DNA from 3 places in the Arthrobacter sp. 2MCAF14 genome. Region 2 is predicted to be linked to each of the others. Evidence: predicted binding sites of a transcription regulator. Region 2 holds the regulator's gene; each other region holds the start of a gene.

Region 1 (10,058 bases), on a different contig from region 2:
GACCGCATTTGCTGCACGAGATCCTGGACGACCGCGTGAAGATCGCCGTCGTGCTGGGCGGCGACGCGGCGCTGGCGCTGATAGCCTGCTCCGCGGGCGATGATCTTTTCGACGTCGGCCAGTTCCGCCGAGCAACCCAGCTTTTCGGCGACAGGCGCCAGGCGCAGCAGCGTTTCCTTGAGGTGCTCGGTGACGAGCTGCTCATTGCCTTCGGCGTCGAGGATGATGATCGCTTCCATGCCGTAGCGGGCGGCGCGCCACTTGTTTTCCTGGATATGCCACGGCGGCATGGTCGGAATGCTGCCGCCGTTGTCCAGGATCGTGGAAAACTCGTCCACGAGGCATTGGGTCAGGGCTGCAACTGCGCCCACTTCCTCAAGGGTGGCCAGGCCGTCGCAAATACGCATCTCGATGGTGCCCAGATTCGGCACAGGCCGGATATCCCAGCGGATTTCAGACAGGGTGTCGATCACTCCAGTAGTGAACATGTCCTGGACATAGGACTCGTATTCGGCCCAGCTGGGGAACTGGAAAGGCAGACCGGCCGTGGGCAGTTGCTGGAACATGAGGGCGCGTTGTGACGCATAGCCGGTGTCCTCGCCGCCCCAGAACGGGCTGGAAGCGGACAACGCCTGGAAATGGGGGAAGTAGTTGACCAGCCCGTCGAGGATGGGGAGCGCCTTGTCCCTGCGGTCCAGTCCGACGTGGACGTGGACTCCATAGATGACCATTTGCCGTCCCCACCATTGGGTGCGGTCGATCAGCTTGGCATAGCGTTCTTTGTCTGAGACCGGCTGAAGCTGCGGCGGGCTGAAAGGATGGCTTCCGGCGCAGAAAAGCTCCACGCCCATGGGGTCCGTGACTTCCCTGACAGCCTGCAGCGAGCGGGCCAGGTCTTCCTTGGCTTCCTTGACGGTGTTGCACACGCCCGTGACAAGTTCCACGGTGTTCAGGAGCAATTCCCGCTTGATGTGCGGATGCTCGTCGTCCTCGTTCAAATCCGGATGCCGCGATGCAACGCCCCGCAGGACCTCATTCGCCACCGAGACCAATTCGCCGGTGCGTGCGTTGACGAGCGCAAGCTCCCATTCCACCCCCAGGGTCGACTGCCTGGATGAAGCGAAATCAATCTGCACGTGGGTCCCCTCGGTATTTGCCAAAAACGCCCTGAGCAAAGCCCGCCGTGGGGCCGTCAGCGGTTGGCTCAAGTCTAATGCAGGGGCGGTACGGTACCGCATGATGGGACCGTGAGGTAAAAAAGGAAAGCAAAGCTTTTTGCTAATGAGAATGATTTGCATCTAAGATAGTGGGCATGCACCTTTCTGTCGTCAGCTCACTGGACAGCCAATGCCGCGAAGCAGCCACCGCCAGGCTTGGGCGGACCCACCGCGATTCGGTGGTGGTCCTGCACGACCTCCTGGATGGCTCCATCGTCTTGCGAAGGATCTTCCGCAACGGCGAACTGGTGGAGCAAGCGCAAACCCCTTTGGAACACGGCTGCCTAAGCTGCACGGTCCGCCTGGATGTTGTCCCGACGGCGGAACGCCTCGCGTCCTCCGGCCATGACCACATCGTCCTGGGCCTGCCGCCCGGTGTCTCCGTGGACATGGCGGTGGCGGAACTCAAGCGCGGCCTGGGACGGCCCGCCGTCATCGACAACGCCGTGTTGGCGATCGATCCCTCCGGACTGGAAGACCACATCTGGGACAAGCACACGCTGTATGAATCCGGCTTCACGGCCATGCCCGAGGATGAGCGCACCAGCGGAGAATTTCTCATCGGGGAATTGGGCCACGCGGATACCGTCATGGTGCACGCCGGTCTTGGGGCGGAGCTGGCAGGCTTGCGCCCGGACTCAAGCGAGGCCTGGGCCCAAGGGTTGGAACTGCTCGGGCAGCTTGCGCCGCACGCCGCCGTTTCCGCGAGCGACGACGACTTCCGCCCCGGCTGCTACGACGGGGCCGAGGCTCTCGCCAGGGTTCGTCGTGGTTCCGTGAGGGTGCCGCTCGAGGAAGGGTCGGGGAGTTTCCGGACCGTGCTCCACAAAGTGGAGCGTCCCCTTCATCCAGGTCGCTTCCAGGAAGCACTGCCCAAGTTGGCCGAGGGATCCCACTGGATGCGGGGCCGATTGTGGATTGCCTCGGCGGCCAAGGTCCGGATCGCGGTGCAGGGAATCGGGCCGCGCGTCTGGCTCGAGAGCACAGGCGAGTGGCTCGCGGACGCCGGCACCGGCACCGGCCCTGTCCTCGACGGCGAGGCCCCGCAGCACGGAAAGGGACTCCCCGACGTCGACGCCGTCCTTGACTGGCATCCCCGCTTCGGCGACCGGGGTACGGTGCTGGCCGTGACTGGACGAGGGGAGGACCTCGACGCCGCCGAAATCCGGGCACTCCTGGACGGATGCGCGCTGAGCGAAGCGGAGATGCGGATCGGCTTCGCCGGACTCGAGGACCCTTTTGAACTCGAATCCACCCTTTAGCCGGGCTTCAGCCCCGGTGGAACAAACCGCAATCAAACAAGTCAAAACCCCAGAAGGAGAACCCCATGAAAGTCAGGAATTCGCTGCGTGCCCTCAAGAAGATCCCCGGCGCGCAAGTGGTCCGCCGGCGCGGCCGCACCTTTGTCATCAACAAGCTGAATCCGCGCTTCAAGGCGCGCCAAGGCTAGCTCCCCGTCTAGGCTGGGCAGAGAACCCGCTACGCGAAGGAAGCCCCGTTATGCCGATCCTCAATAAAGACATGACGCTCTGTATTTCTCTCTCTGCCCGGCCGAGCAACAACGGAACGCGTTTCCACAACTTCCTCTACGAGGCACTCGGCCTGAACTGGATCTACAAGGCCTTCGCTCCCACCGACCTTCCGAACGCGATCGCCGGCGTGCGCGGCCTGGGCATCCGCGGCTGCGCCGTCTCGATGCCCTACAAGGAAGACGTCATCGCCCTCGTCGACCGCATGGACGCTTCAGCCGCCGCTATCGACTCGGTCAACACGATCGTGAACGACGCCGGCGTACTCACGGCCTACAACACGGACTACACTGCGATCGCCCAGTTGATCGAGCGCAACGCGATCGACCCGGCGTCGTCCGTGCTGCTCCGGGGTTCCGGCGGCATGGCCAAGGCCACTGCGGCTGCCTTCCGCGACGCCGGTTTCTCCCGCGTCACGGTGGTTGCCCGGAATGAAAAGCCCGGACAAGCCCTCGCGGGGCTCTATGGCTTCGGCTGGCAGGCAGAAGTAGGGGAGTCGACGGCGGACGTGCTCGTCAACGTCACACCGATCGGCATGGCCGGTGGTCCCGAGTCCGGCTCGCTGTCCTTCCCCGAAGCAGCGGTGTCGGCCGCGCAGGTGGTGTTCGACGTCGTCGCCCTCCCTGCAGAGACGCCGCTCATCAAGGCCGGCCGCGCGGCAGGAAAGACCGTGATCAGCGGCGCCGAGGTAGCTACCATCCAGGCCCTTGAACAGTTCGTGCTCTACACGGGCATCACGCCGACGCCGGAGCAAGTGGCCGCAGCCGAGGAGTTCACGCGCGCCCAATAGGGCGCCCCAAGTCCGGGATCAGCTCAAGCAGCCGCTACCGGCTCCACCACGACAGCCACCTTTTCCTCGCCGATCCTGGTGAGGACCAAGGTGGCTGTTTTGTTGCCGCGGGCTTTAGCCGAGTTCTTTCCGGCCGGCAGCAATTGTTTCCGCAGCTCTTCGGGGGTAACGGAGGTGCCGCGTTTCTTGATGTCCAGGACGCCGACGCCGTTGGCCTTCACCCAGGCTTTGAGTGCCTTGACGTTCAGCGGCATGACTTCCAAAACTTTGTAGGCGCGGGCGAACGGGGTCTCCACCAGTTCCGGAGCGCAAATGTAGGCAATGTGTAGGTCCACCAGGTGGCCACCGAGCCGGAGCGCGACGTCGGCCACCAGGCCCGCGCGGATCACCGCGCCATCCGGTTCGTAAAGGTATCCCTCCACGGGCCCGACATCGGGCACCGGGCCGCCGTCGAAATCTTCGCCGCTGGTGATCTCGGCGGCGCCCTGTGGCCCGAGCACCAGGGCAGCGCGGCGGATGCCGGGACGGGCGACGTCGTTGAACCACAGCGTGACTTCCGTGACGTCCCCTCCCACCGAGATCCACTGTGCCTCGCAGCCGGTTGGAACCGATTCGTGCGGCATTCCGGGACCCATTTTGACCCCGACGGACTTGCCCGTGGCGGCCAATGATTCAACGAAGGACAACGGCGGCGAGAACGCCTCGGGGTCCCAGATCCTTTTGGTTCCCGACGACGACGTCGTGCGTCGCGCCGGATCGAGCCACACGCCGTCGACCCCGTCGAGGGGCACCGAGGTTGCGTCGGAGTGCACTACCGTCGCGTGCGGGAAAGGAATGAGGTTGATGGTGGCGCAGGCTGCGGTGGTCTCGTCGAGTTCCACGGCGGTGACCTTGATGTCCATGGAGGCCATGGCCATGGAATCTGCTCCAAGCCCGCAGCCGAGGTCCGCGACGTGCTGCGTGCCGGCGTTGGCGAAGCGTTCGGCATGCCTGGCCGCAACATTGAGCCGGGTGGCCTGCTCCAGGCCGGCCTGGGTGAAGAGCATCTGCCGGGCGAATTCGCCGAACTTGGCCTCGGCCCGGGTGCGGAGCCTGGATTGGGTGAGGACGGCGGCAACGAGCGCAGGGGAGTGGCCGTCTTTGCGCAGGCGGGCATTCAGGGCGAAGGCTTCGTCATCGCGGTACGGTCCCAAGGACGCCAGCAGTTCCCAACCTTCCGTTGTCAGCAAGGGGGCGATCTGTTCCTGGGGTGTGTCAGCCATGGGAACTAGCCTAGTGCTCGCCCGTCATACGGGGTCGGGAGGGATCCGGGAGCGCTCGGGCGGATAGGGTTGATGCCATGGAAGACAACCCAGTACGCCAGCCTGACGACGCCAATGGATCTCCCTCTGTCCCCGATAAACGTCCCTTCGCCGGAAATCTCTCCAAGTATGCCCGTCCTGCGCTCATCGTGGGTGCCTTGATTGCCATTGTCTGCATCGCGCTGTTGATCATTATTTTCTTCCTAGACTCGTTCAACGCGGCCACCTACTCCATGACCGGAAAGAGCGTCCAGGACGCCACGGATGAGGCCCGGGACATCCGTGACACCTACACCGGTGCCCGCATCGGAGCGATCGTCGGGCTGGTGGTGTTCGGCGTCGTCGCGCTCGCGAGCGGCGTAGTGCTCTATCTGAACCGCGGAACCGCGCAGACGGAAGAGTACGACGACGGCGAGGACGTTGACTTCGACGACCTCGCCGGGCAATAAGCGTGTGAGCCGGAAGCCGCCATTGGACGTTCACCCGTGACGGAATTCTGGCACTCGCCTTGACCGAGTGCTAATGCTTACATAGAGTCTTGATTAGCACTCTCCCTAGGCGGGTGCTAATCATGCCGCCAGGCACTTACCGGCACCGCGACGACGGTAAGCCCGCCACGGCACCCCTGGTTTGATAGTCCATGTACTACCTCACGTAAAGGAGAGATCCGAGTGTCGGTCTCCATTAAGCCTCTCGAGGATCGCATTGTTGTCCGCCCGCTCGAAGCAGAGCAGACCACGGCTTCCGGCCTGGTCATCCCGGACACTGCACAGGAAAAGCCGCAGGAAGGCGAAGTTGTTGCAGTTGGCCCCGGCCGCTTCGATGACAACGGCAACCGCGTGCCCGTCGACGTAACCGTCGGCGACGTCGTCATCTACTCCAAGTACGGCGGAACTGAAGTCAAGACCGGCGGCAACGAATACCTCGTTCTGTCCGCCCGCGACGTTCTGGCGATCGTCGTTAAGTAATTCCCTGGATCCCGCATCGCAGATCAAGTCGGACTTCTTCCGGTCGAATCAGCGGTGCGGGTTTTCCGTCTTGAAAGGACACAACCATGGCAAAGCAGCTTGCGTTTAACGACGCTGCCCGTCGCTCGCTCGAAGCAGGCATTGACAAGCTCGCCAACACCGTCAAGGTCACCCTTGGCCCGCGTGGCCGCAACGTCGTTCTGGACAAGAAGTGGGGAGCTCCCACCATCACCAACGACGGCGTGACGATCGCCCGCGAAGTCGAACTCGACGACCCGTATGAGAACCTTGGTGCGCAGCTGGCCAAGGAAGTCGCCACCAAGACCAATGACGTCGCAGGCGACGGCACCACCACGGCCACCGTACTGGCACAGGCACTCGTCAAGGAAGGCCTGCGCAACGTTGCCGCCGGAGCCGCCCCGGGCGAAATCAAGCGCGGCATCGAGGTTTCGGTCCAGGCCGTGGCTGCCCGCCTTCTTGAGAACGCCCGCGAAGTAGAAGGCACCCAGGTTGCCAGCGTTGCCGCGATCTCCGCCCAGAGCGATGAGGTTGGCGAGCTCCTTGCCGAGGCTTTCGGCAAGGTCGGCAAGGATGGTGTCATCACCATCGAAGAGTCCTCCACCACGCAGACCGAACTGGTCCTCACCGAGGGCATGCAGTTCGACAAGGGTTACCTTTCCCCGTACTTCGTCACTGACGCGGAACGCCAGGAAGCTGTTCTGGAAGACGCGCTCATCCTGATCAACCAGGGCAAGATCTCCTCGCTGCAGGAATTCCTGCCGCTCCTCGAGAAGGCCCTGCAGGCTGCCAAGCCGCTCTTCATCATTGCCGAGGACATCGACGGCGAGGCACTGTCCACGCTGATCGTGAACCGTATCCGTGGCACCCTGAACGTCGTTGCCGTCAAGGCTCCGGGCTTCGGTGACCGCCGCAAGGCCATGCTGCAGGACATTGCCACGCTGACCGGCGCACAGGTTGTCTCCCCGGAGCTCGGCCTGTCCCTCGACCAGGTTGGCCTCGAGGTCCTCGGCAGCGCCCGCCGGATCACCGTCACCAAGGACAACACCACCATCGTTGACGGCACCGGCACTCCCGAGGACGTCGCAGCCCGCGTCGCCCAGATCCGTGCAGAGCTGACCCGCACCGACTCCGATTGGGACCGGGAAAAGCTGCAGGAAAGGCTCGCAAAGCTGGCAGGCGGCATCGGCGTGATCAAGGTCGGCGCAGCCACCGAGGTCGAGCTCAAGGAAAAGAAGCACCGTATCGAGGACGCAGTGTCCTCCACGCGTGCTGCCCTTGAAGAAGGCATCGTCTCCGGCGGTGGCTCCGCTCTCATCCACGCCCTCAAGGCACTGGACGAGGACGCTGCCGTCAAGGCACTGGAAGGCGACGCGGCTGCTGCCGTCGGCATCGTCCGCCGGGCCCTGACCCAGCCGCTTCGCTGGATCGCCCAGAACGCCGGCTTCGACGGCTACGTCGTCGTCGCCAAGGTTGCCGAGCTGGAAGACAACCACGGCTTCAACGCGAAGTCCGGTGTGTACGAGGACCTGATCGCCGCCGGCGTGATCGACCCCGTCAAGGTCACCCGCTCCGCGCTTCAGAACGCCGCATCCATCGCAGCCCTGGTTCTCACCACCGAGACCCTGGTTGTCGAGAAGCCGGCCGAGGAAGACGAGCACGCAGGTCACAGCCACTAATCCTGGTTGCTTGATGCGCGAGGCCCGGTCCCCTTTGGGGCCGGGCCTCCTGCATTTGGCTCGCCGTTTCGGCGCAGACGGGCCCACAGTTGGTACCGGGCAATCACCCTGTGAACGCCCAGCTAGGTATGGCTCAATTGAAGGATGGGTGCTCTTCGGATGAATTTTCGATTGGCATTGAACATTACGAATCAGTAAGATTTATGGTTCGATCTAGGTCATTGAGGGGCATTGTGGTGTCAACTGTGCAAACGGCAGCTTCTATCAAGGGGCAGAGTCGTTCCAGTATCACCAGCCGAAAGTCAAAGTTCCGCCCCGAAATTCAAGGCCTGCGCTCGCTTGCTGTGCTCATGGTGGTGTCCTACCACGTGTGGTTCGGCCGCGTTTCCGGCGGCGTCGATGTTTTCCTCTTGGTCTCTGCTTTCTTGATGACACTGCAGTTCACAAGCCGTTATGAGCAGGGCCGCCCCATGGACCTGCTGAGGCACTGGCTTCACCTGTTCCGCAGGCTGCTTCCGGCCACTGTGGTCGTTCTGCTGGGTACATTGGCCGCAATTTTCGTGGTGCTCCCCAAGACCCGTTGGGCGGCTTTGGTTGACCAGGTCTGGGCATCGCTTTTCTACGTCCAGAACTGGCTACTTCAGCGGGAGGCAGTCAACTACTACGCCGCTGATCATAGCCAGGCGAGTCCGCTCCAGCATTTCTGGTCGCTATCGATCCAAGCCCAGGTCTTCATCCTGTGGCCGGTCATTTTCGCGCTCGTCGCCCTGGCTTGTAAAAAGTACCGCCTTCGGTATCGTGTCGCATTGTTGTACGTATTTGGCCTGCTCTTCGCGGTCTCGCTCACCTATTCAGTCATTGCGACCGCAACCGACCAGACGACTGCCTATTTCGACACGTTTGCCAGGCTGTGGGAGTTCGCCATAGGAACGCTGGTTGCCCTCAGCCTGCCGGCGTTGAGGTTCTCGAAGCCCGTCCGCGTGATGATGGGCTGGGTGGGCATTCTGGCAATGTTGAGCTGTGGGATCGTGCTCCAGGTCCAGACGGCTTTCCCTGGCTTCGTGGCCCTCTGGCCCACCCTGGCGGCGGCCTGCGTTATTGTTGCCGGCCAGACGGGCAGCCGTTTCGGTGTTGACCGGATCCTGAGCTCCAAGCCTCTCGTACGCCTGGGCGACAACTCCTACGCGTTGTATCTGTGGCATTGGCCGCTGCTGGTCATCTCTCTCATCTGGACCGGCAAAGACCAGGCCGGGTGGCTCTCGGGGACTGTGATCATTGCGGCCGCCCTGGTTTTGGCTTTCCTCACCACAAAGTTCGTCGAGAAGCCGTTGCGGGAGTGGAAATGGCCGGAAGTGAACCGGCGGCGTGCCGCCATTGCGATGGTCGCCTGCTTGGCAGTTGCCGTTGTTCCGTTGCTCGCATTCAATGTGCAGCAGTACGTGAGCGCCAAAATTGCGATGGCCCAGGCGGAAAAGGACAACCCGGGCGCTGCCGCCTTGGTGCCCGGCTATGTTAACGAAGTCAGCCCGAAAGCAGCTCTCCTTCCTACCCCGGAAAAATTGCCACAGGACTGGGCGGGCCTGTCCGACCACTGCAGCGGGGATCTGAAGCCTGCCTCGAACATCCTCCAGCCGGGGTGTAATCAAAACAGTCAACCCGCTGGATCGGACCGCACCATCCTGGCGCTGGGTGACTCGCATGCGCAGCAGTGGTTGGCGGCATTGGCTCCTTTGGCAGAACAAGAGCAATGGCGCCTGTACAACCTGCTGCTCGGCGGCTGTCCGTTCACGGTGGACACCTCGGGACTGAGCTCGGAATGCAAGGATTTTGATGACGCCGTTCACCAGCAAATCGACGAGCACCCGCCGAGCGCCGTGTTCCTCGTGGGAACTGCAGCCGTTCCATCGTCACCTGATGAAAAATTGACCGTCGGGTTTGAAGACACCGTGAAGATGCTCACAGACAAAGGCATATCCGTCATTGCCGTTCGTGACAACCCGAGGTTCGACTTCAACATGGCAGACTGCGTCGTGACCAAAGGACAGCACAACCCCGACTGCAATCCCGGCGAGGCCCAGCTGCTTTCGCCCCAAAACCCACTCGCATCACTTCAAGGCAGGTACGTCGGCTTGTCCATACTGGACATGACCGATCTGATTTGTAACGGCGGCGAATGCCCTGGCGTTGTAGGTAACACCTTTGTCTACTTGGACAACAACCACCTCTCCAAGACCTATGTTGCGAGCATGGCGCCCATGTTCAGGGACCGGTGGCTGGCCGCGACCGGATGGAGCTAGCCGGCCCGAGCTAGGCTGTCGAGCGGCTCGACGGCTGGTGCCGGGTGCTGTTGCTCACATTGCCCTCGCGGAATATGGGGATCGGCGGCGAGGTTCTACTATTTATTCAGAACCTTTCTGCACAGGCCAGTCCCGTAATGACGGGCTGGTCATCAGCTGCAACCCCTACCAGAGCAACCCCCAAGAACCAAGGTAAGAGGCGCACTCATGACCCAGCCCGAACACGATCCCTTTGGCTTTGTTGGCCTGACCTACGACG
Region 2 (9,338 bases):
ATCATGGAGCTGTGCCAGAGCCGCCGCGGCGTCATGGGCGGCATGGACTACCTCTCCGAAGACCGGGTGGAAATCCGGTACCGCCTTCCGCTGGCCGAAATCGTCTTCGATTTCTTCGACATCCTCAAGTCCAAGACCCGCGGCTACGGTTCGCTGGACTGGAAGGCCGACGGCGAGCAGGTCGCCGACCTGGTCAAGGTGGACATCATGCTCCAGGGCGAGCAGGTTGACGCTTTCAGTGCCATCACCCACCGCGACAAGGCCTACGCCTACGGCGTCATGATGACAGGCAAGCTGCGCGAGCTCATTCCCCGCCAGCAGTTCGAGGTGCCTATCCAGGCCGCCATCGGCTCGCGGATCATTGCCCGTGAGAGCATCCGCGCCATCCGCAAGGACGTCCTTGCCAAGTGCTATGGCGGTGACATCACCCGTAAGCGCAAACTTCTGGAAAAGCAGAAGGAAGGCAAGAAGCGCATGAAGATGGTGGGCCGCGTGGAAGTTCCACAGGAAGCGTTCATCGCAGCCCTGACCACCGACGAATCCAAGGACAAGGCCAAGAAGTAATGCGGCTTTTCGCCCGGGACACCACGGGACAGGCGCGCACTGTAATGGCGCGCGCAGGACGGGCACGAGGGGAAATCCGTGCCTAGCGTTCTTCCCCTCGGGGATCCGGCACCTGCGGACGGACTCTTGCCGCCGCAGGTGCTCGACGGCGTCGATTCACGCAAGTTTGGACTGTACGTCCACATACCTTTCTGTGCCGTCCGTTGCGGATACTGCGATTTCAACACCTACACCGCCACCGAGCTTGGCGGCGGTGCCTCCCAGGACGCCTACGCGTCTACTGCCATTTCGGAAGTGGAGTTCGCCGTCCGGGCCATGGAAGCCTCCGGGCTGCCGCAACGGCACCTGAGCACGGTGTTCTTCGGCGGCGGGACGCCGACCCTGCTGCCTGCCGAAGATCTCGCACGCATCCTGACGGCCGCCGTCGGGCACTGGGGCCTGGAAGCGGGAGCGGAAGTCACCACTGAGGCGAACCCGGACTCTGTGACGCCGGAGTCCCTCCAGCTGCTCGCAGACGCCGGCTTTACGCGGATTTCCTTCGGCATGCAGTCGGCGGTCCCTCACGTGCTCAAGGTCCTGGACCGTACACACACTCCCAGCCGGGTCCCCTTGGTGGTCCAATGGGCGCGCGACGCCGGCCTTGCTGTAAGCCTCGACCTCATCTATGGGACTCCCGGCGAGTCCATGGCTGATTGGCGGACCTCCCTCGAGACAGCGCTGTCCTACGGTCCGGACCACATCAGTGCCTATGCGCTGATCGTGGAAGAAGGCACCAAGCTGGCGGCGCAGATCCGGCGCGGAGAAGTTCCCGGCATCGACGACGACGACCACGCCGCCAAATACGAACTCGCCGATCAGCTGATCAGCGCCGCCGGTCTGGACTGGTACGAGGTCAGCAATTGGTCCCGCACTCCCGAACAGGCGTGCAAACACAACCTAGCCTATTGGCGGGGAGACGATTGGTGGGGCATCGGACCCGGTGCGCATTCCCACATGGGCGGCGTCCGCTGGTGGAACGTCAAACACCCCACAGCCTATGCCAACAGGCTCGGCAGCGGGGTGTCTCCGGCCGCTGGACGTGAAACGCTCGACGCCGGAACCCGGGAAGTGGAACGCATCATGCTGGAGGCCCGGCTCGGCACCGGGCTTCAAGTCGACGCGCTCGGCAAGGTGGGCCGCCACGCCGTCGCAGGCCTCATTGCAGACGGCCTGGTTGAGCCTGGAGCGGCCTTCCAAGGACGGCTGGTCCTGAAACTCAAGGGCCGGCTACTCGCGGACGCCGTGGTCCGCCGGATCCTTCCGGACTAGCGGCAGGCGCTAGCGCCCGGCGCGGGAGCCGGCATCGGAACCCGCGAAGACCGGCTACTTGATCCAGCGCAGGTTGAAGCGGTAGCGGTGCGGTTGTCCGTGGTTGACGCGGATTCCGGCTGACACCGAGAAGCAGGTCACGGCGACCCAGATCGCCGTGGCAAGGACAGCGAACAGGTTTCCCACCACCGGGAGCAAGACAAGGACGTTGGCGAGCACTGCGGCAATCGTCGGAGGCAAAGTGAAGTTGAGCGCTTCCTTGGATTCCTGTGCCGTAAAGGGGCCACGTTCGCGGAAGATCAGGTAGATCAGAAGCGAAGGAACGCAGCCAAGGATCCCGCCGAAGTGCGCCAGTGTTGCCCACTGCCGGTCTTCCGAGGCGGTCAAGGGCAGCGCGTTGGCAGGAACGCCGTGGTACTGGGACTGGCCCGAGGTGCCATCCCGATCGTCAGGAGCGTTGTCTGCCACAGTATCTTCCTTCGAGTATCAATCGGTGCAGTGTTGCTGTCCCAGAATACTTGCTCGGCACGCGATCAGCCGACCAACTCCTCTGCCCGGGGCACGCAATCGTCACGGAACAGTCAGGAAATCGATCACTTCTTCCACGCGGCCCAGCAAAGAGGGCTCCAAGTCGGCGTAGCTGTGGACGGCGCCAAGAAGCCTTTGCCAACCCAGCCCGACGTCCTCGGCCGTCTCATGCGGCCAGCCGAACGACCTCAGGATGCCGGTCTTCCAATCCGTGCCACGCGCGATGGTTGGCCATTGCTCGATCCCCAACACGTTGGGCCGGATTGCCTGCCAGACGTCCACGTAGGGATGTCCTACGATCAGGACGTTTCCCGCGGCGCCCGGCAGTGTCATGGCGTCGGCAGCAATCCGCGACTCCTTCGAATCCGGTACCAAGTGGTCCACGAGGATTCCGAGCCGGCGGCCCGGGCCGGGGGAGAACCCGGCAATGGCCGCCTTGAGATCGTCCACGCCGTGCAAGGGCTCGACGACGATGCCCTCCACCCGGAGATCATCTCCCCACACTTTTTCCACCAGTTCAGCGTCGTGCTTGCCTTCCACCCAAATCCGGCTCGCCTTGGCGACTTGGGCCCGCTGGCCGGCGACGCGGACGGATCCCGATGCCGTCCTGCCTGCTTGCGCCGCGGCCTTGGCGGCCGCGGCGCGTGGAGCCGGCGGCACGAGCTTCACTGCTTGTCCCTCCAGGAGGAATCCGAAGCCGAGCCGGAACGATTTGGCCTTTCCCCGCCGATCCTCAAGCACCACAATGTGCATGCCTCCGGACTTTTCCACCCTGGTCACGGCCCCGACCCAACCGGACTGCACGTCCTCGAGAACCATCCCGCGTTCAACGGGCACCTCAGGCAGTTGCCGTTTGGCAGGCGAGGAGAGGTCTTGCGGGCCCCAATTGTCGTAAGACACGGTCTTCACACCACTTTGCGCTAGGGGGATCGTTGATGGTCCGTGGCATTACCCACGGCCGCGCGGGAATCATGTTCGCCGCGAGCGGTACCAATGCTAACAACGAGGTGGCTCATACTAGACTTGTTAGCACTTGGGCATGTTGAGTGCTAATTGTTGAAATGTTGATTGGAGGTGGGCAGTGAGCGAACCACGCAAGCTTGAAGTGCTACGCGCCATCGTGGAGGACTACGTTCACTCCCGCGAGCCCGTCGGCTCCAAAGCCTTGGTTGAACGGCACCATTTGGGAGTGTCGAGCGCCACCATCCGCAATGACATGGCACTTCTGGAAGAAGAAGGCCTCATAGCCGCACCGCACACGAGTGCCGGCCGCATTCCCACGGACAAGGGCTACCGCCTGTTCGTCGACCGCATCTCCGAGGTCAAGCCGCTTTCGGCTGCCGAGCGCCGGGCTATCCATTCCTTGCTTGAGGGACCCGACGACGTTGAGGACATCCTTGAGCGCACCGTCCGGCTCCTCTCCCAACTGACCAACCAGGTCGCCGTCGTCCAGTACCCGCACCTGAGCCGCGCGCGCGTCCGGCACATTGAGTTTGTCCTTTTGGCACCGCGCCAGGTCTTGGTGGTATTGATCGCCGATTCTGGCAAGGTGGAACAGGGCGTTGTGCACGCAGCGACGGACGCCACCGACGAAGAGCTCATGGCCTTGCGCGCGCGGTTCCTTGGAAGCATTGCCGGCTCCCAGCTCGACCTCATGCCGCAAGTCCTGCCCTCGGTGGTTGCCTTGTGCCCGCCGACCCTTCGCAACCTTGCAGGCGCCCTTGCCCACGGCCTGGAAAGGCTTGCCGAGCGGAGCCGCGACGAGCGCATGGTCATGGCAGGCACGGCAAACCTGGCCCGCTCCAACGTGGACTTCCCGCTGAGCATCGGTCCGGTCCTCGAAGCGCTCGAGGAGCAGGTCGTCATGTTGCGGCTGCTGTCGGATATGGCGGAAGACCCTCGCGGCGTCACGGTGAGCATCGGCCGCGAAAACCCTTATGACAGCCTCTCGGAGGCTTCGGTGGTTGCCACGGGCTACGGTCCGGGCAGCAGCGCCAAGATCGGCATTCTTGGACCCACCCGCATGGACTACCCCAACACCATGGCGGCCGTCCGTGCCGTCGCACGCTACCTTTCCCGCATTCTGGGCGGCTGACAGCCTCGGCTGGAAGGCGCCTCGCAAGAAACGCAGTGGAACCGTAAACAAGGAAGAGATACCGACTTTGAGCAGTCACTATGACGTTCTGGGCGTCTCGCCGGAAGCAACCGGCGAGGAGATCAAAAAGGCCTACCGCAAACTCGCACGTAAGCTGCACCCCGATGTGAACCCCGGGGCCGGTGCAGCCGAGGAATTCAAGGCGGTGACCCACGCTTACGAGGTCCTCTCCGACCCCCAGAAGCGCCGCGTCTACGACGCCACCGGCAACGAGAACGGGACCGACAACGGTTTCGGCGGAGGATACGCGGGCCAGGGATTCGCCTTCCAGGACATCTTCGATACCTTCTTCGGCGGAGGAGGCGGCGGCATGCAGGGCCCCGCATCACGTATGCGCCGCGGGCAGGACGCCCTGATCAGCGTTCGCATCGACTTGCGTGAGGCCGTGTTTGGTGTCAATAAGAAGCTTGAGGTGGACACCGCTGTCATCTGTCCCACGTGCGAAGGCTCATGCTGCCGTCCGGGCACCCACCCGGAGCGCTGCGACATCTGTGGCGGCTCGGGCCAGGTCCAGCGGGCTGTGCGCTCGATCCTCGGCCAGGTCATGACAGCCGCACCGTGTGGATCGTGCGAAGGTTTCGGCTCGATCATCAAGGATCCTTGCAATGAGTGCAACGGTCAGGGCCGCATCCGCAGCCGCCGTTCACTGACCGTCAAGGTGCCTGGCGGCGTCGCTACGGGGACCCGCATCCAGCTGTCGTCGCAAGGCGAAGCAGGTCCCGCGGGCGGTCCTCCCGGTGACCTCTACGTGGAGATCCGGGTCAACAGTGACTCCACCTACATCCGCGAAGGCGACGACCTTCACGCCACGCTGAGCGTTCCCATGACTGCCGCGGCACTGGGTACTGAGCTGCAGCTTGAGACTTTCGACGGTCCCCAGGAGATTGACGTCAAGTCCGGCACGCAGTCCGGCGAAGTCATCACCCTGCGTGGACTTGGCGTCACCCATCTCCGCGGCTACGGCAGGGGAGACCTCAAGGTGCACCTGCACGTTGAGACGCCCGGCAAGCTCGACGCCGCACAGGAAGACCTGCTTCGCCAACTGGCAAAATTGCGCGGAGAGCAGTTCACCGAAGGCAAGCTTGTGGCCAGCGGCGGTATGTTCGCGAAGCTGCGGGACAAGCTCGGTAACCTATAGCGGTGAGCAACCCCGTATTTTTCACAGCAGCCGGAACGCTTGACGGGCTCGGCCCTGGAGACACTTTCGTGCTCGACGGCGCCGAAGCCAGGCATGCTGTCACCGTCAAGCGCCTGGAAATCGGCGAAGCCGTCGATATTGCCGACGGTGCCGGAAAACGGCTCACGGGCACCGTGACCGAATCCGGGCAGGGAACCCTGACAGTCCTTGCCACCGCTGTCCAGGAGGAGCACCAACCAACCGTGCGGCTCGTGTTGGTCCAGGCCCTCGCGAAGGGCGACCGTGACGAACTTGCCGTCGAGACGGCAACGGAACTCGGGATCGACGCCGTCGTGCCCTGGCAGGCGGAGCGTTCCATCGTCCGTTGGAAGGGTGACAGGGCGGCCAAAGCCCACGCGAAGTGGCAGTCCGTCGCCACGGCAGCCGCCAAGCAGGCGCGGCGCGCGTGGATTCCCGAGGTGCGTGCCGCCGTCGACGGCTCTGGCCTGGCTGCAGCGGTTGCCGCGGCTGACTTGGCGATCATCCTGCATGAGGACGCGAAACGTCCGCTGCGGGATGTCTTGGAGAAGTGGCAGGCCGAGGTTTTCGACGCGGATACCGGAGCGGGTCGGGAAGTCCTGCTCATCGTCGGCCCGGAGGGTGGCATTTCACCGCGCGAAGTGACGAAGCTCAGCGACGTCGGCGCCGTCACCGCGCTCTTGGGCCACCACGTGCTTCGGTCGTCGACGGCGGGACCCGCCGCCGTCGTGCTGGCCAGTGACATTCTGGGGCGTTGGTAGCCCGCGGCGCACGTCCTGGATCAGCGCACGGCCTCAGCGAACGCTGAAAGTACGGGTATCCGTCGCGACGTCGGCGTCGTTGGGTCCTACCAAGGAAACCCGCAATTCATAGCGGCCCGCTCCGAGCCCCACTGTGAGGCTGAAGGCTCCACCTTGTCCGGGAACGGTAGAAGCAGTGGTCTGCCCGGCGAGGTAGGAGGACTTGTCGCCGTTTGAGTTCTCGCGAAGGATTTGCCAATGCAGTTTCTTCGAGGGGTCCGTGCTCCGGCCGTTGAACTTGACCGGACCGGCAGGCAAGGTCAGATCCTCTTGCGGGTCGATGATCCACACCGGTGCCACCATGGACGCGTCGCGGACCATCGGATCGCCTAGTTTGACCTGCCCGAATGCCATGTAGTCCGTGTGCCCGTCCACCAGGATGGTCACCTTGATCTGCTGTCCTGAATCGATCAGTCCTGAACTTGCGGCCGCTGCGGTGGCGGTATAGACGAGTTCCTGGACCGCCCGCTGTGCCATCCCGGCGTCGAGATTGGAATTGAACGCGTCGCGGGAAACATCGACAGTGACGACGTTCTTACCGGAAATCGAGGTCGCCAGGCTGCCTGGGCTCTGCCACGGCGTGAAGAAATCGTGATCCAACGGCTTCTGGGACATCATGATCCGCAGGGCCGTGGTGATGGGGTTCTCGTTGCCAGGGTTGTCACGGAATTCGCGGTACAGGAAGGTGTCCGTGTCGCTACGCCCGATCCAATACACGGGGATCTTGTTTGAGGCCTGGGTTGTTTCGAGCGGAGCATTGCTGTCCGGCACCGTCTGCAGTGCAACTGTCGGTGTGGGGATCGGAGTCGTGGATCCCTGTCCCGTGCGATCGGCAATGCAGCCCGACAGGAACAAGGCAGCCGTCAAAGCGGTCACAAGCATCGCGGAGCGTTTCCGGATGCGTGTGCCGTGTGGAGTGACGGCTGGCCTGGTGATGGTGGATTCCTGCTCGTGTTCGGCCGCGGTGTTGCGGGGGAGTCATGCGCCCGGTGGCCGGGCACAGGGGCATTTTGCCCATGAATCAGCTTGTCACAGTCTCCAGGGCCCCGGCTGGCGTTTCGATACCCCGGCGGCCAACTGCAATCCGATTGATACGAGGTCGATGCCGAGTTGATACCAAAGCGGCATGGATCGGCCGTCCGCGGCCCCGCCGGGCACGGTCTGGAACCACCCCGGAGACTGGCTGGCGTAGGATTGAAAGCAATCCGAGGCCCGCGATCGTGCGCCCATCCAGCAGACGGACATCGGAGAAAATCGATGGACATCACCAAGCCGGAGGAGCAGAGGCCGCAAGGCCAGCACTATGACAGAATCATTGAACGGGCGGCCCAAGGCCGGCAGCGTTGACACAGGTCCGGCCGAGTTCCCACACTCTGTCCCGGGCGCCCGGACGGAAGTTGTCATCTTTGACAACTCGGATCAGATGGTTCAGACCCTTGGCAGCCATGACGAGGCGTTGCGCTACATCGAAGCCCAGTTCCCCGGCGTCGACTTTCATGTGCGCGGCAACGAGCTCTCCTTCAGCGGACCGTCGAGCGATGTTCCCCGGATCATGCGGCTTCTGGAGGAAGTCCGCGGCCTGGTCGGCAAGGGGACGGTCATCACCCCGGACGTGCTCCAGCAACTCGTGTCCTTGTTGCGCAGCCAGTCCCTCCAAAACCCCGTCGAAGTCCTGACCCACAACATCCTTTCGAGCCGCGGGCGCACCATCCGCCCCAAGACGCTGAACCAGAAAAACTATGTCGACGCGATTGACGACAACACCGTCATCTTCGGGATCGGCCCTGCGGGCACGGGCAAAACTTATCTGGCCGTCGCCAAGGCTGTTCAGGCACTGCAGCTCAAGGAAGTCAGCCGCATCATCCTCACGAGGCCGGCCGTCGAAGCCGGAGAGCGCCTCGGCTTCCTGCCGGGGACGCTGAGCGACAAGATCGATCCGTATCTGCGCCCTTTGTACGACGCATTGCACGACATGATGGACCCGGAATCGATCCCGCGGCTCATGGCCGCCGGGACCATTGAGGTAGCACCGCTCGCTTACATGCGCGGCCGCACGCTCAACGACGCGTTCATCATTCTTGACGAGGCGCAGAACACCACCGCGGAACAGATGAAGATGTTCCTGACACGGCTCGGCTTCGGTTCCAAGATGGTTGTCACGGGGGATATCACCCAAGTGGACCTGCCCTTCGGTGCCACCTCCGGGCTGCGCATCGTCCAGGAAATCCTCAGCGGGATCGACGACGTGAACTTTACGATGCTGGACGCGTCCGACGTCGTCAGGCACCGATTGGTCGCCGACATCGTGATCGCGTACAGCAAATGGGATGAAAAGCACCGGGCGCGTGCACAGCACACGCCGATCCACGACAAACGGGGAGAACACCGATGAGCATCGAGGTCAACAACGAGTCCGGCGTCCAGGTGGACGAGGCACAATTGGTGACGCTCTCACGCTTCATCTTCGAGCGGCTCTACATTCACCCCCAGGCCGAACTTTCCATCCTCCTGGTGGATGAAGCTGCGATGGAAAAGCTCCACATTGAACTCATGGACGAACCCGGCGCCACCGATGTCCTGTCTGTTCCTATGGATGAGTTGACGCCGGGGACGCCGGGGAAGCCGACTCCGCAGGGCATGCTGGGCGACATCGCCATCTGCCCGCAGGTAGCCGAAGTACAAGCGCGCAACGCAGGTCATTCAACGCAGGATGAAATGCTCCTGCTCTGCACCCACGGAATCCTCCACCTGCTCGGTTTCGACCACGCCGAACCGGAGGAAAAGGAAGAAATGTTCGGCCTGCAGCGTGAGCTGCTGTCCGCGTTCC
Region 3 (10,058 bases), on a different contig from region 2:
CCTGCATCTCGTGTACGAAACCGCGGACTACAGCAGCTACAACCTGGTCTTGGAGAAATCGTTTCCACTGCTCGGCAAGCTCTGGTACCTCATCAAGGGCCCTGACGTTGCCGGGGTCGAGGACATTCCTGGGATCATCAAGGCCAACCGGGAATTCGTCAAGCGGGACAGGCTCGGGGTTTTCGCCGTGAAAATCGAGCCGGACATCGTCGTCAGCGGCGAAGCCCGGGATGCGATTGAGGCCACGGGAGCGGTCAAGACCCCCAACCTGCAGCCGAACGACTCCACAGCCCTGCTGGACATCTCTCCCGAGGAAAACCAGTTGCTGCGCAACCTGCATTCCCGCGGCCGCAACGCCGTTCGCCGGGCCATCCGCGAAGGCGTCGAAGTCCACACCATGGAACCCACAGAAGAGAACTTCCGTTCCATGTATGCGCTGATGACCAACACGGTCGAGGCGAAGTCCCAAGTGCGCGTCCGTGAATTCGGGTACTACCGCCAGTTCTGGACCAACTTCATCGAGCGTGGCCAGGGCAGGCTCCTGTTTGTCTTCGAAAACGGCGTCCCATCGGTCGGAGCCTTCGTCATCAACTATGGCCGGAAGGGCACCTACAAGGACGGCGGATCGCTGCAGAAGCGCGCGCAGTACGGCGATTCGCACTTGGTCCAGTGGACAGCCATCAACCAGGTCAAGGAGCTGGGTTGCACTGAGTACGATTTTTGCGGCACTCCGCCCGCGGACCGGCTCAAGGACACCTCACATCCGTTCCACGGACTTGGCCTGTTCAAGACCAGCTTCAGCAAGACCGTCACCGACTTCGTCGGCTGCTACGACCAAGTCATCAGCCCGCTGAAGTACAAGCTCTGGACCGTTGCCGGGGAACGTGTCGCACGGCAGATCTACACCCGCCGCACGGGCCAGCAGTTCTACTAGATTCGCAGCGCCACCCCGCCTACTGCATGTGCACGACACCGTATTTGGAGGAACCACGCCCTTTGGAGGAACACCCGCGTGACTGACCGCCCCGACAACAGGCCCAACACCGACGGCTTGCCCAAGACACAGCCGCTGAAGCCATCCCAGGTGCGCCAGAACGTCAACGCCAAGCGCATGCTTCGCAGGCTCGTGCAGGGCGAGAATCCTCCCACCGCCCCCATGAGCATCGTCGACCGGTTGGCGGGCAGTCCCTACGCCAACCCCATCATCCACGTGGGCGGTGTTGACGCTTCAGCCCGCAAGACCATCGACTTCGCGTTGCACATGGCCGAATCCATGTTTCGCTACGGAGCCGGCGCCCTGGAAGTCGAGACCAGCATCATCGCGGTCACGGCGGCACTCGGGTTGAAGAACATCGAAGTGGACATCACCAACCAGTCAGTCCAGATCAACTACGCACCCAAGGACCAGACCCCCCTGACCCTGCTCCGCGTCGTCCGTTCCTGGACCAACAACTACGCAGGTTTGGCCCAGGTGCACCAACTCGTCACGGATATCGTGGCCGGCGGGGTGGGCAGGGCCGAGGCTGTGCGGCGGCTGGATGACATCATCCGGAGCAGCAAGCCCTTCCCGCGGTGGATGGTCACCATGGCGTTCGGCGTCTTCTCCGCTGTTTTCGTCGGGGTCCTGGGCGGGGGACTGGGAGCGTCCGCCCTGGCTTTCGTCTCCAACATGCTTGTCAATCTCGTGGCCCGGCAATTGGGCAAGTGGCGCACGCCTGACTTCTTCGTGACAGCGGCCTGCTCCTTCCTGGTCACGTTCATCGCGCTCATGCTCCACTGGGCCGGGGCGGATATTCCGCCGTCCATCGTCGTGGCGGGCGGCATTCTCTTGCTGTTGCCAACCGGTCGGCTCGTGTCTTCGGTGCAAGATGCCATTAACGGATTCCCCGTGACTGCGGCCGGACGCTTCCTGTCCACGATCCTGACCTTCGGCGCGATCGTTGCGGGCATCGCCGTTGCGGTGGTTGTTGGTGACCTCATTGGCAGCGTCGCGATCGACGTCACTCAAACATTCCCCGAGGCGTATCCATTGTGGGGCCAGGCCATCCTGATCGCCGTGGCCGTGATTGCCATCGGCATCACCGAACAGACCCTGCTCAAACTACTGCTCCCGACGGCGGCAGTGGGCTTGGTGGGTTACTTCGTCTTGTGGGGGGCTTCCAACCTTGGCTTCGGAGACCGGCTCTCTCCGGCGATTTCCGCCGTGGTCATCGGCCTGCTCGCCCGCATAGTGGCACTCAGGCTCGGAGCCCCGCAGCTGGTGGTGGCAGTCCCGGCAGCCCTCATCCTGCTCCCGGGTTTGAAGATATTCCGTTCCATGTATGTATTGACGGTGCAGGAAGCAGACGTCCTACTGGGTTCGGGCGGCATGCTCAACGCGGGAGCGATCGTGCTGGGCGTGGCCGCAGGAATTGTGCTGGGCGACAACCTTGCCCGGCCGCTGACCAAGGGGCTTGCCAGCAACGAGCGACGCCGCGTCCGCCGGCGATAGCCCGCCGCGTCCGGAGGGCGACCCAGCGGAAGCAGTCCCTAGATCTGCCCGATCGGGAGTTTCTTCTCCGCTTGGAAGTCGTCCTCTACGCGCCCCTGGGCCCAGTATCCGGAAAGGGATACCTGGGAACGCTCCAGCCCACGCTGCTTGAAGAAAATCTCCCGCAACGCCTTCATATAGCCTCGCTCACCATGCGCGAACACGTCGACGCGGCCGGGCAGCCACTCTGCGTCGCCCAAGGCATCGAGCAGGATCGAGCTTGATCCGGCCGGGACCCCGGAGCGAAGAAGCCAACGCAACTCCACGCCGTCGGGAGCTGCAATAGCAAGGATGTCGGCATCGCTATCGACTTCGAGGAAGGCAAAGCCTTTGGCGTCGGCCGGCAGGGATTCCATCGCGGCGGCAATCGCCGGGAGCGCGGCGTCGTCGCCCGCGAAAAGGTACCAGTCGGCGTCGGGCGCCGGGTTGTAGGCGCCGCCGGGACCCGTGAAAACAAGCGTGTCTCCGGGCTGGGCTGCCAGGGCCCACGGGCCTGCAAGGCCCTCGTCGCCGTGGACCACAAAGTCGATTGCCAGCTCCTGCGCAGCTTGGTCCACCCAACGGACGGTGTAGGTGCGGGTGTAGGGCCACTGTTCGCGGGGCATTGTCTCCCGGATGGCCCAAAGATCCAGCGGCAGCTCATAGTCGACGCCGGGCTGCGGGAACACGATCTTTACATACCGGTCCACGAAGTCGATGTTCGCATAACCGGCAAACCCGGGTCCACCTGCAATGATGCGCACCATATGGGGCGAAAGCTGTTCCGTGCGCAGCACCGTCAGGTTCACTTGGGGGCGGGTATTGCGGGATGCAGACGACGTCGCGGGCAAAGATGTCATGTAGGCAAGCCTAAGCTAGGGCAGCGGTGGAAGCTCCCAGATGACGGGATCTGCGCCTTGCGCACGGAGCAGGGCATTGGCCCGGCTGAACGGGCGCGAACCGAAGAAACCGCGCGAGGCGGAGAGCGGACTGGGGTGCGCGGAGGAGATCACAGGGGCGCCTTCAAGCAGAGGCTGTACTGCTTCGGCGTCCTTGCCCCACAAGATCGCGACGAGCGGACTCTGCTTGCCCGCAACTGTGCGGCGGCGGGCGACGGCGGCGACCGCCGCCGTCGTGATGGCCTCCCAGCCTTTGCCCCGGTGCGAGCCGGCTGCACCGGCCGCGACGCTCAGTACCCTGTTCAGGAGGAGTACTCCTTGGCTCGTCCAAGCCGAAAGATCGCCGTGAACCCGCGGCGGGAGTCCGAGATCGGACTCCATCTCCCGGTAGATGTTCGAGAGGCTGCGGGGGATGGGACGGGTTTGCCCGGAAACCGCGAAAGAGAGCCCGACGGCGTGTCCCGGCGTCGGGTAGGGGTCTTGGCCCAGGATGAGCACCTTGACGTCGGCAAGAGGCCGCCGGAAGGCGCGAAGGAGGTTGGACGCGGCAGGAAGCACGCGGGTTCCGCGTGTTGCCTCGGCCGCCACGAAGGTTAGCACCGAGCGCAACTCGTCCTCGACGTCAGAGAGCGCGTCGGCCCAGTCCGGCGCCATGAGGTCCGCCAAAGCCATTCCCGGGAGTGCCTCGAACCCGGTGGAGTGATCCTCGGATTCAAGCTCGAATAGCGCTTCTTCGCCTGCCACCCAGTCATTGTCCCTGTCCTGAGGCTCCGGGGAAAGCGGCTCCGCGAGGCGGCGGGGCAAATGACATCGATGTTATTCGCCCGTTACCATGGGCGGGGGACATTTTTCAGTCAATGCGTCGAAGGAGTGTGTCGTGGCAGAACCCGCACGGGAACCCATGGCGTCCGAAGCAACTGGACTGGTACTCGAAGACCTGTCCGCCGGACTCCGCAGCGATTCGCCGCTCGGCGAGCGTGAACAGCAGATGCTCGCCCTGGAGAGGCAATGGTGGAAGTACGCCGGGGCCAAGGAACAGGCCGTCAGGGAACTCTTCGATCTCTCCGCGACCCACTATTACCAGCTGCTCAATGCCCTCATCGACACTGAGGAAGCATTGGCTCACGATCCTATGCTGGTCAAGAGATTGCGTAGACTACGTATGTCACGTCAGAGGGCCCGCACAGCGCGTCGTCTCGGTTCTGACGCATAGAGCACCCGCTGATCCCCCAGCAAGCAAGCAGCAAGGACAAGGCTTCACCATGACCAAATTTGCCCGGGATGAATTCGACCGTGTCCCGCAGAGCTCATCGCGCCAAGGTGTCCACAGACTCGTCGCGTCCGCTTCCCGGCCCGCCCTGTGGCCGGTGCTGCTGCTGGGCGGCATCGCGCTGGCCGTAGGCCTCGTTGCGTTCCTCATCCTTCCGAAGCTTGGATTCACCTCATCGACGACGCCGCAAGCCGTCGTCACCGCGGATGCCCCCAAGCAAAGCGCCGCGGCGTCACCATCCGCAAGCGGCGCCGCGCAGGCGTCCAGCCAGCCAAGCCCGAGCGACACACCTTCCAGCACGCCGACCCCGAGCACGGCGCCCTTGGACAAGACGGCGGCAGTCGCGGTCTACAACGGCACCACCACCGGTGGCCTGGCTGCCCGCGTGGCCGGCCTCGTTCAAGGCGGAGGCTGGCCGTTGTCCACCGTCGCAAACTGGGGCGGCATGCCCCAGCAGACGTCGTCGGTCTTCTACAAGGGCGCAGCCCAGAAGGGCAATGCCGAAGCCCTCGGTAAATTGCTGGGCATTTCCAACCTTGTGGACAGTGCCGAATTCCAGCAGCCCGTGGTTGTCATTCTGGGCCCCGGCTACAAGTAGCAACTCGGTTACGCCTCAATAACATTGCGGCCACCCACACCCGAGGTTGCGCTACGGCAACGTGACTGTGGTTACAGTAGTTGTGAGCTGGCCCGGAGATCCCGGAAGCCGGCCACTGCTAGTTGAAAGTGTGGGGATCATGGCTTTGGGAACCGTCAAATGGTTCAATGCCGAAAAGGGCTACGGGTTCATCACTGTCGATGAGTCCGGTGACGACATCTTTGTGCATTGGTCCGCCATCCAGATGGATGGTTTCCGTGCGCTCGAAGAAGGACAACGGGTCGACTTCGAACTGGGCGAGGGCCAGAAAGGCCCGCAGGCAGAAAGCGTGCGGCTTATCTAGTGGGTGTTGCGGCAACAGGGCTGTCCCAGCCTTTTGGAACTCAGCCTTTTGGAACCCAGCCCCTTGGAGGGCGCCGGTCCCGGGCAATTCCTCTTCTTGCAGGCTTTGCAGCCTTGGCACTTGGACTGGCCGGATGTTCCGCCCCCGTGGCTAACGCCAGGCTCAGCTCGGTTACCCCGAGCGGCGACGGCATCCTGCGCATCGGTGTGATTCTGGACAATACCGGCAGTTCCGCATTCCTCAACGAGTCCGAGCTGGCAGCCGCCAAGTTGGCCGTCAAGCAAATCAATGATGCAGGCGGATACAAGGGCCATCCCGTCGAGTTGCTTTCGGCGTCGGCGGCCAGCGAAAGCGGCAGCGCTAGCCAGGGGGCCAGCGCTGCGGCTTTCACTGCCGATACCGCGGCGCAAGGCAAGGCGTTGCTATCAGCCCACGCCGACGTCGTTGTGGGGCCGACGGATTCCAGCCATGCGCCCGCCGCCATCGATGTGCTGTCTCCTGCCCGGATTCCACTTATCTCGCCGGCCAACACGGCGTCAGGACTCAGCAGCTACAAGAACGGCGGCTTCTACTTCCGCACTTCGGCCGCCGATGCCGCACAGGGCAGCGTCCTGGCGAAGCTTGCCCACGACGCCGGCGCCAAGAGGATTTCCGTCCTGCATGAAGCCGGGGACTACGGTACACGTGTCTCCGGAGCGGTCATGGACGCCGCCCGCAGCCTCGGAATGGACGCCGTGACCAACGCGGAATTCGCGGCCGGCAAAGCAGGTCCCGCCGCGGCGGGCATCAAGTCCGGCACACCGGACGCCGTCGTCGTGGTTGCCCGTGACGGTGCCCAAGGCGCCCTGGCCGAGCTCCTGAACGCGGGGCTGAGCGGCAAGAGCCTGATTTTGAGCGACGGTGCCATCCGCCAATACGGAACCGCACTCGGTGCCGGTGGCCTTAACGGCGCGCGGGGGATTCTTCCAGGTGTCTTCCCGAGTGCGGCGTTCCAAGCCGATCTGACTGGCATCGACCCCAAACTCAAGGACACGACGTACGCCGCCGAGACGTACGACGCCGTTACCCTCGCGGCGCTTGCGGCCGCAGCGGCGGGCGACGACGCCGGTGGCTCGATCGCGGCCTGGCTCACCACAGTGTCCGGCGGGACGCGTCCGACGTCGGGCGATGCGGCAACGAAAGAACGCACGTCCTGTACGTCATACAAGGACTGCGTCGAGCTGCTGAAGGGGGGCAAGCTCCCGGATTACGACGGCGAGTCCGGCACCATCCGGTTCGACGCCAACGGCGACGTCACCTCGTCCAATTACATGGTCTTCACCTACGGAGCTGACAACACTGCGCGGGTGAGCGGCAAGGAGACCGCCTCACGGACTCCGTGATGGGCTTGTGCCCGTAGCGAATTCCCGTGGCGTGGCGAGTAGTTTCCGGCCCTTGCTGCTTGCACTCTCCTCAGGTGAGTGCTAATTATTGATTAGCACTCTCAAGCACTGACTGCTAATTCTTCGCGGCTCCGGCCGTATGGAAGTAGTGGCGGTGCCTGGGAGAACAAAGAAAACCTTGCTGGGGTGAGGTCCGGAGCACACGGCGTACAGAGGCCGAATGTGAAGGATCGTCCGTCGCGGGCACCGCAGTGAAGGCACCTTCTTAACGACTGTCCCGAAAGGACTACCGCCGTTATGGCCAAGATCATTGCATTTGATGAAGAGGCACGCCGCGGTCTCGAGCGGGGTCTGAACATCCTCGCCGACGCCGTCAAGGTCACCCTCGGCCCGCGTGGACGCAACGTCGTCCTCGAAAAGAAGTGGGGCGCCCCCACGATCACCAACGATGGCGTTTCCATCGCCAAGGAGATCGAACTGGACGACCCGTTCGAGAAGATCGGCGCAGAGCTGGTCAAGGAAGTTGCCAAGAAGACGGACGACGTCGCTGGCGACGGCACCACCACTGCCACCGTCCTGGCCCAGGCACTGGTCAAGGAAGGCCTGCGCAACGTAGCTGCCGGCGCCGACCCGCTGTCCCTCAAGCGCGGCATCGAGAAGGCTGTTGAAGCCGTCATCCGCGAGCTGCTCGCCTCCGCCAAGGAGATCGAGACCAAGGAAGAGATCGCTGCCACGGCTTCTATCTCTGCTGGCGACACCGAAATCGGTAACCTCATTGCTGAAGCCTTGGACAAGGTTGGCAAGGAAGGCGTCATCACGGTCGAGGAGTCCAACACCTTCGGCCTTGAGCTTGAGCTCACCGAAGGCATGCGCTTCGACAAGGGTTACATCTCCGCTTACTTCGTCACCGACGCAGAGCGCCAGGAAACCATCCTCGAAGACCCGTACATCCTGATCGTCAACTCCAAGATCTCCAACGTGAAGGAACTCGTTGCGGTCCTGGAGAAGGTCATGCAGTCCAACAAGCCGCTGCTGATCATCGCCGAAGACATCGAGGGCGAAGCCCTGGCCACCCTGATCGTCAACAAGATCCGTGGCACCTTCAAGTCCGTTGCCGTCAAGGCTCCGGGCTTCGGTGACCGCCGCAAGGCACAGCTCGCCGACATCGCGATCCTCACCGGTGGCCAGGTCATCTCTTCGGAGGTCGGCCTCAGCCTCGAGAACGCAACCCTCGAACTGCTCGGCAACGCCCGCAAGGTTGTTGTCACTAAGGACGAGACCACCATCGTCGAAGGTGCCGGCGACGCCGACGCTATCGCCGGCCGCGTGGCACAGATCCGTGCCGAGATCGAGAACTCCGATTCCGACTACGACCGCGAGAAGCTGCAGGAACGCCTGGCCAAGCTGGCCGGCGGCGTTGCAGTCATCAAGGCCGGTGCCGCAACCGAGGTAGAGCTCAAGGAACGCAAGCACCGCATTGAGGACGCAGTCCGCAACGCAAAGGCTGCCGTTGAAGAAGGCATCGTCGCCGGTGGTGGCGTTGCCCTCATCCAGGCCGGTGCCAAGGCATTCGCGAACCTGCAGCTCGAAGGCGACGAAGCAACGGGCGCCAACATCGTCCGCGTTGCCATCGACGCTCCGCTCAAGCAGATCGCTTACAACGCCGGCCTCGAGCCGGGCGTTGTCATCGACAAGGTCCGCGGCCTGCCGTCGGGCCACGGCCTGAACGCTGCAACCGGCGTTTACGAGGACCTGCTGGCTGCCGGCGTCAACGACCCCGTAAAGGTCACCCGCTCGGCGCTCCAGAACGCTGCCTCCATCGCTGGTCTGTTCCTGACCACCGAGGCCGTTGTTGCCGACAAGCCGGAGAAGAACGCTCCGTCTATGGGTGGCGGCGACGACATGGGCGGCATGGGCGGCTTCTAAGCCCCCGCGCCGGCTCACTAGCCACACGCACGACGACGGTCCCCACTTCAGGTGGGGGCCGTCGTCGCCGTTTAACGACGCTCGCTCACTTGTGTGGGTTTTTGGCCCGACGCTCGCTCACCTTTATCGGGTTTTGGCCCGACGCTCGCTCACTGCCTCGCGGTCCGGGAGTGTCGGGGCGGTCTGGCAGGATGGAAACCATGACGATTATTGCTGCCGCCGATGGTTCTGCCCTCGGCAATCCCGGGCCTGCCGGCTGGGCCTGGTACGTGAACGACTCTTGCTGGAGGGCCGGCGGTTGGCCGCACGGCACCAACAACCAGGGCGAGCTCATGGCGGTGCTCGACCTCTTCCGGTCCACGGCACACGTGCCCGATGAGGAACTGAAGATTCTCTGCGACAGCCAGTACGTCATCAACTGCATCACCAAGTGGATGCCGGGATGGAAGCGCAAGGGCTGGCGCAAGGCCGACGGAAAGCCCGTCTTGAACGTCGATCTCCTCAAGGACATCGACCAGGTCATTGTCGGCCGCAAGTACACGTTCGAGTGGGTCAAGGGCCACGCCGGCCACGACCTCAACGAGGCCGCTGACGAGCGCGCCCGCGCTGTCGCCACCGCGTTCCAGCAGGGAACAGCTGCTCCCGGCGGACCGGGTTATCCGGGGGCTGATGAAGCTGCACGGTCCTTTGCCCGCACGCCAGCAGCGCGCACGCAGTCAGCCCGCACAGTGCCTGTGGAAGCGCCCTCGCTTTTCGACGACCACGACGACGCCGATGCCCCGGATGAAGACCTCACGTTGTTCGGCGGTCAGGACCTCTTGAGCGGGTCATCCTTGCCTAACGCTCCGGCGGCGTTCATGGAACAGGAGCCGTTCATCGAGTCCACTTTGTTCGCCGGAGACGACGAAGAAACAGTCCTTGGCCAGGCGCGCGGGCGCTCAGACGAAGAAACGGTGATTCTCCTTGAGAAGGAGCTCCTGAGGCCCGACGTCAGGGGAGATCTTGGGCGTACGGGGATCCTGCTGCACCCGGACTTCACCGAGATTGGCAGCTCCGGACGTGTGTGGTCCCGCGATGAGCTCATGATGGCGTTGGAGGGCGATCCAGGCGAAACCGCGGAGGTTGAGATAA

What was found. The regulator HrcA, encoded in region 2, represses chaperone genes, less so after heat shock. The targets are predictions, from matches to a motif close to TTNGCACTCGNNNNNNNCGAGTGCNAA.
Region 1: a site for HrcA is predicted at 5,334-5,360, ahead of groES (co-chaperone GroES). Genes of this name have one in related genera too.
Region 3: a site for HrcA is predicted at 7,060-7,086, ahead of groL (chaperonin GroEL). Genes of this name have one in related genera too.

What each region holds. Positions count from the first base shown of each region.
Region 1 is NZ_JBFRHB010000002.1:128,020-138,077, forward strand. It holds gene AB4074_RS02485 (glutamate--cysteine ligase) at 1-1,136, opposite strand, end outside; gene AB4074_RS02490 (GTP-binding protein) at 1,313-2,479, shown strand; gene ykgO (type B 50S ribosomal protein L36) at 2,545-2,667, shown strand; gene AB4074_RS02500 (shikimate 5-dehydrogenase) at 2,718-3,536, shown strand; gene AB4074_RS02505 (THUMP-like domain-containing protein) at 3,560-4,798, opposite strand; gene AB4074_RS02510 (hypothetical protein) at 4,876-5,286, shown strand; gene groES (co-chaperone GroES) at 5,509-5,805, shown strand; gene groL (chaperonin GroEL) at 5,892-7,502, shown strand; gene AB4074_RS02525 (acyltransferase family protein) at 7,739-9,799, shown strand; gene guaB (IMP dehydrogenase) at 10,007-10,058, shown strand, end outside.
Region 2 is NZ_JBFRHB010000025.1:7,698-17,035, forward strand. It holds gene lepA (translation elongation factor 4) at 1-564, shown strand, start outside; gene hemW (radical SAM family heme chaperone HemW) at 643-1,872, shown strand; gene AB4074_RS16360 (DUF4870 domain-containing protein) at 1,927-2,340, opposite strand; gene AB4074_RS16365 (DUF3097 domain-containing protein) at 2,443-3,300, opposite strand; gene hrcA (heat-inducible transcriptional repressor HrcA) at 3,482-4,495, shown strand; gene dnaJ (molecular chaperone DnaJ) at 4,563-5,693, shown strand; gene AB4074_RS16380 (16S rRNA (uracil(1498)-N(3))-methyltransferase) at 5,696-6,472, shown strand; gene AB4074_RS16385 (GerMN domain-containing protein) at 6,506-7,393, opposite strand; gene AB4074_RS16390 (PhoH family protein) at 7,815-8,903, shown strand; gene ybeY (rRNA maturation RNase YbeY) at 8,900-9,338, shown strand, end outside.
Region 3 is NZ_JBFRHB010000017.1:2,362-12,419, forward strand. It holds gene AB4074_RS12890 (lipid II:glycine glycyltransferase FemX) at 1-934, shown strand, start outside; gene AB4074_RS12895 (threonine/serine ThrE exporter family protein) at 1,013-2,491, shown strand; gene AB4074_RS12900 (siderophore-interacting protein) at 2,530-3,369, opposite strand; gene AB4074_RS12905 (uracil-DNA glycosylase) at 3,385-4,152, opposite strand; gene AB4074_RS12910 (DUF3263 domain-containing protein) at 4,286-4,621, shown strand; gene AB4074_RS12915 (LytR C-terminal domain-containing protein) at 4,671-5,276, shown strand; gene AB4074_RS12920 (cold-shock protein) at 5,416-5,619, shown strand; gene AB4074_RS12925 (ABC transporter substrate-binding protein) at 5,733-7,001, shown strand; gene groL (chaperonin GroEL) at 7,299-8,927, shown strand; gene AB4074_RS12935 (RNase H family protein) at 9,128-10,058, shown strand, end outside.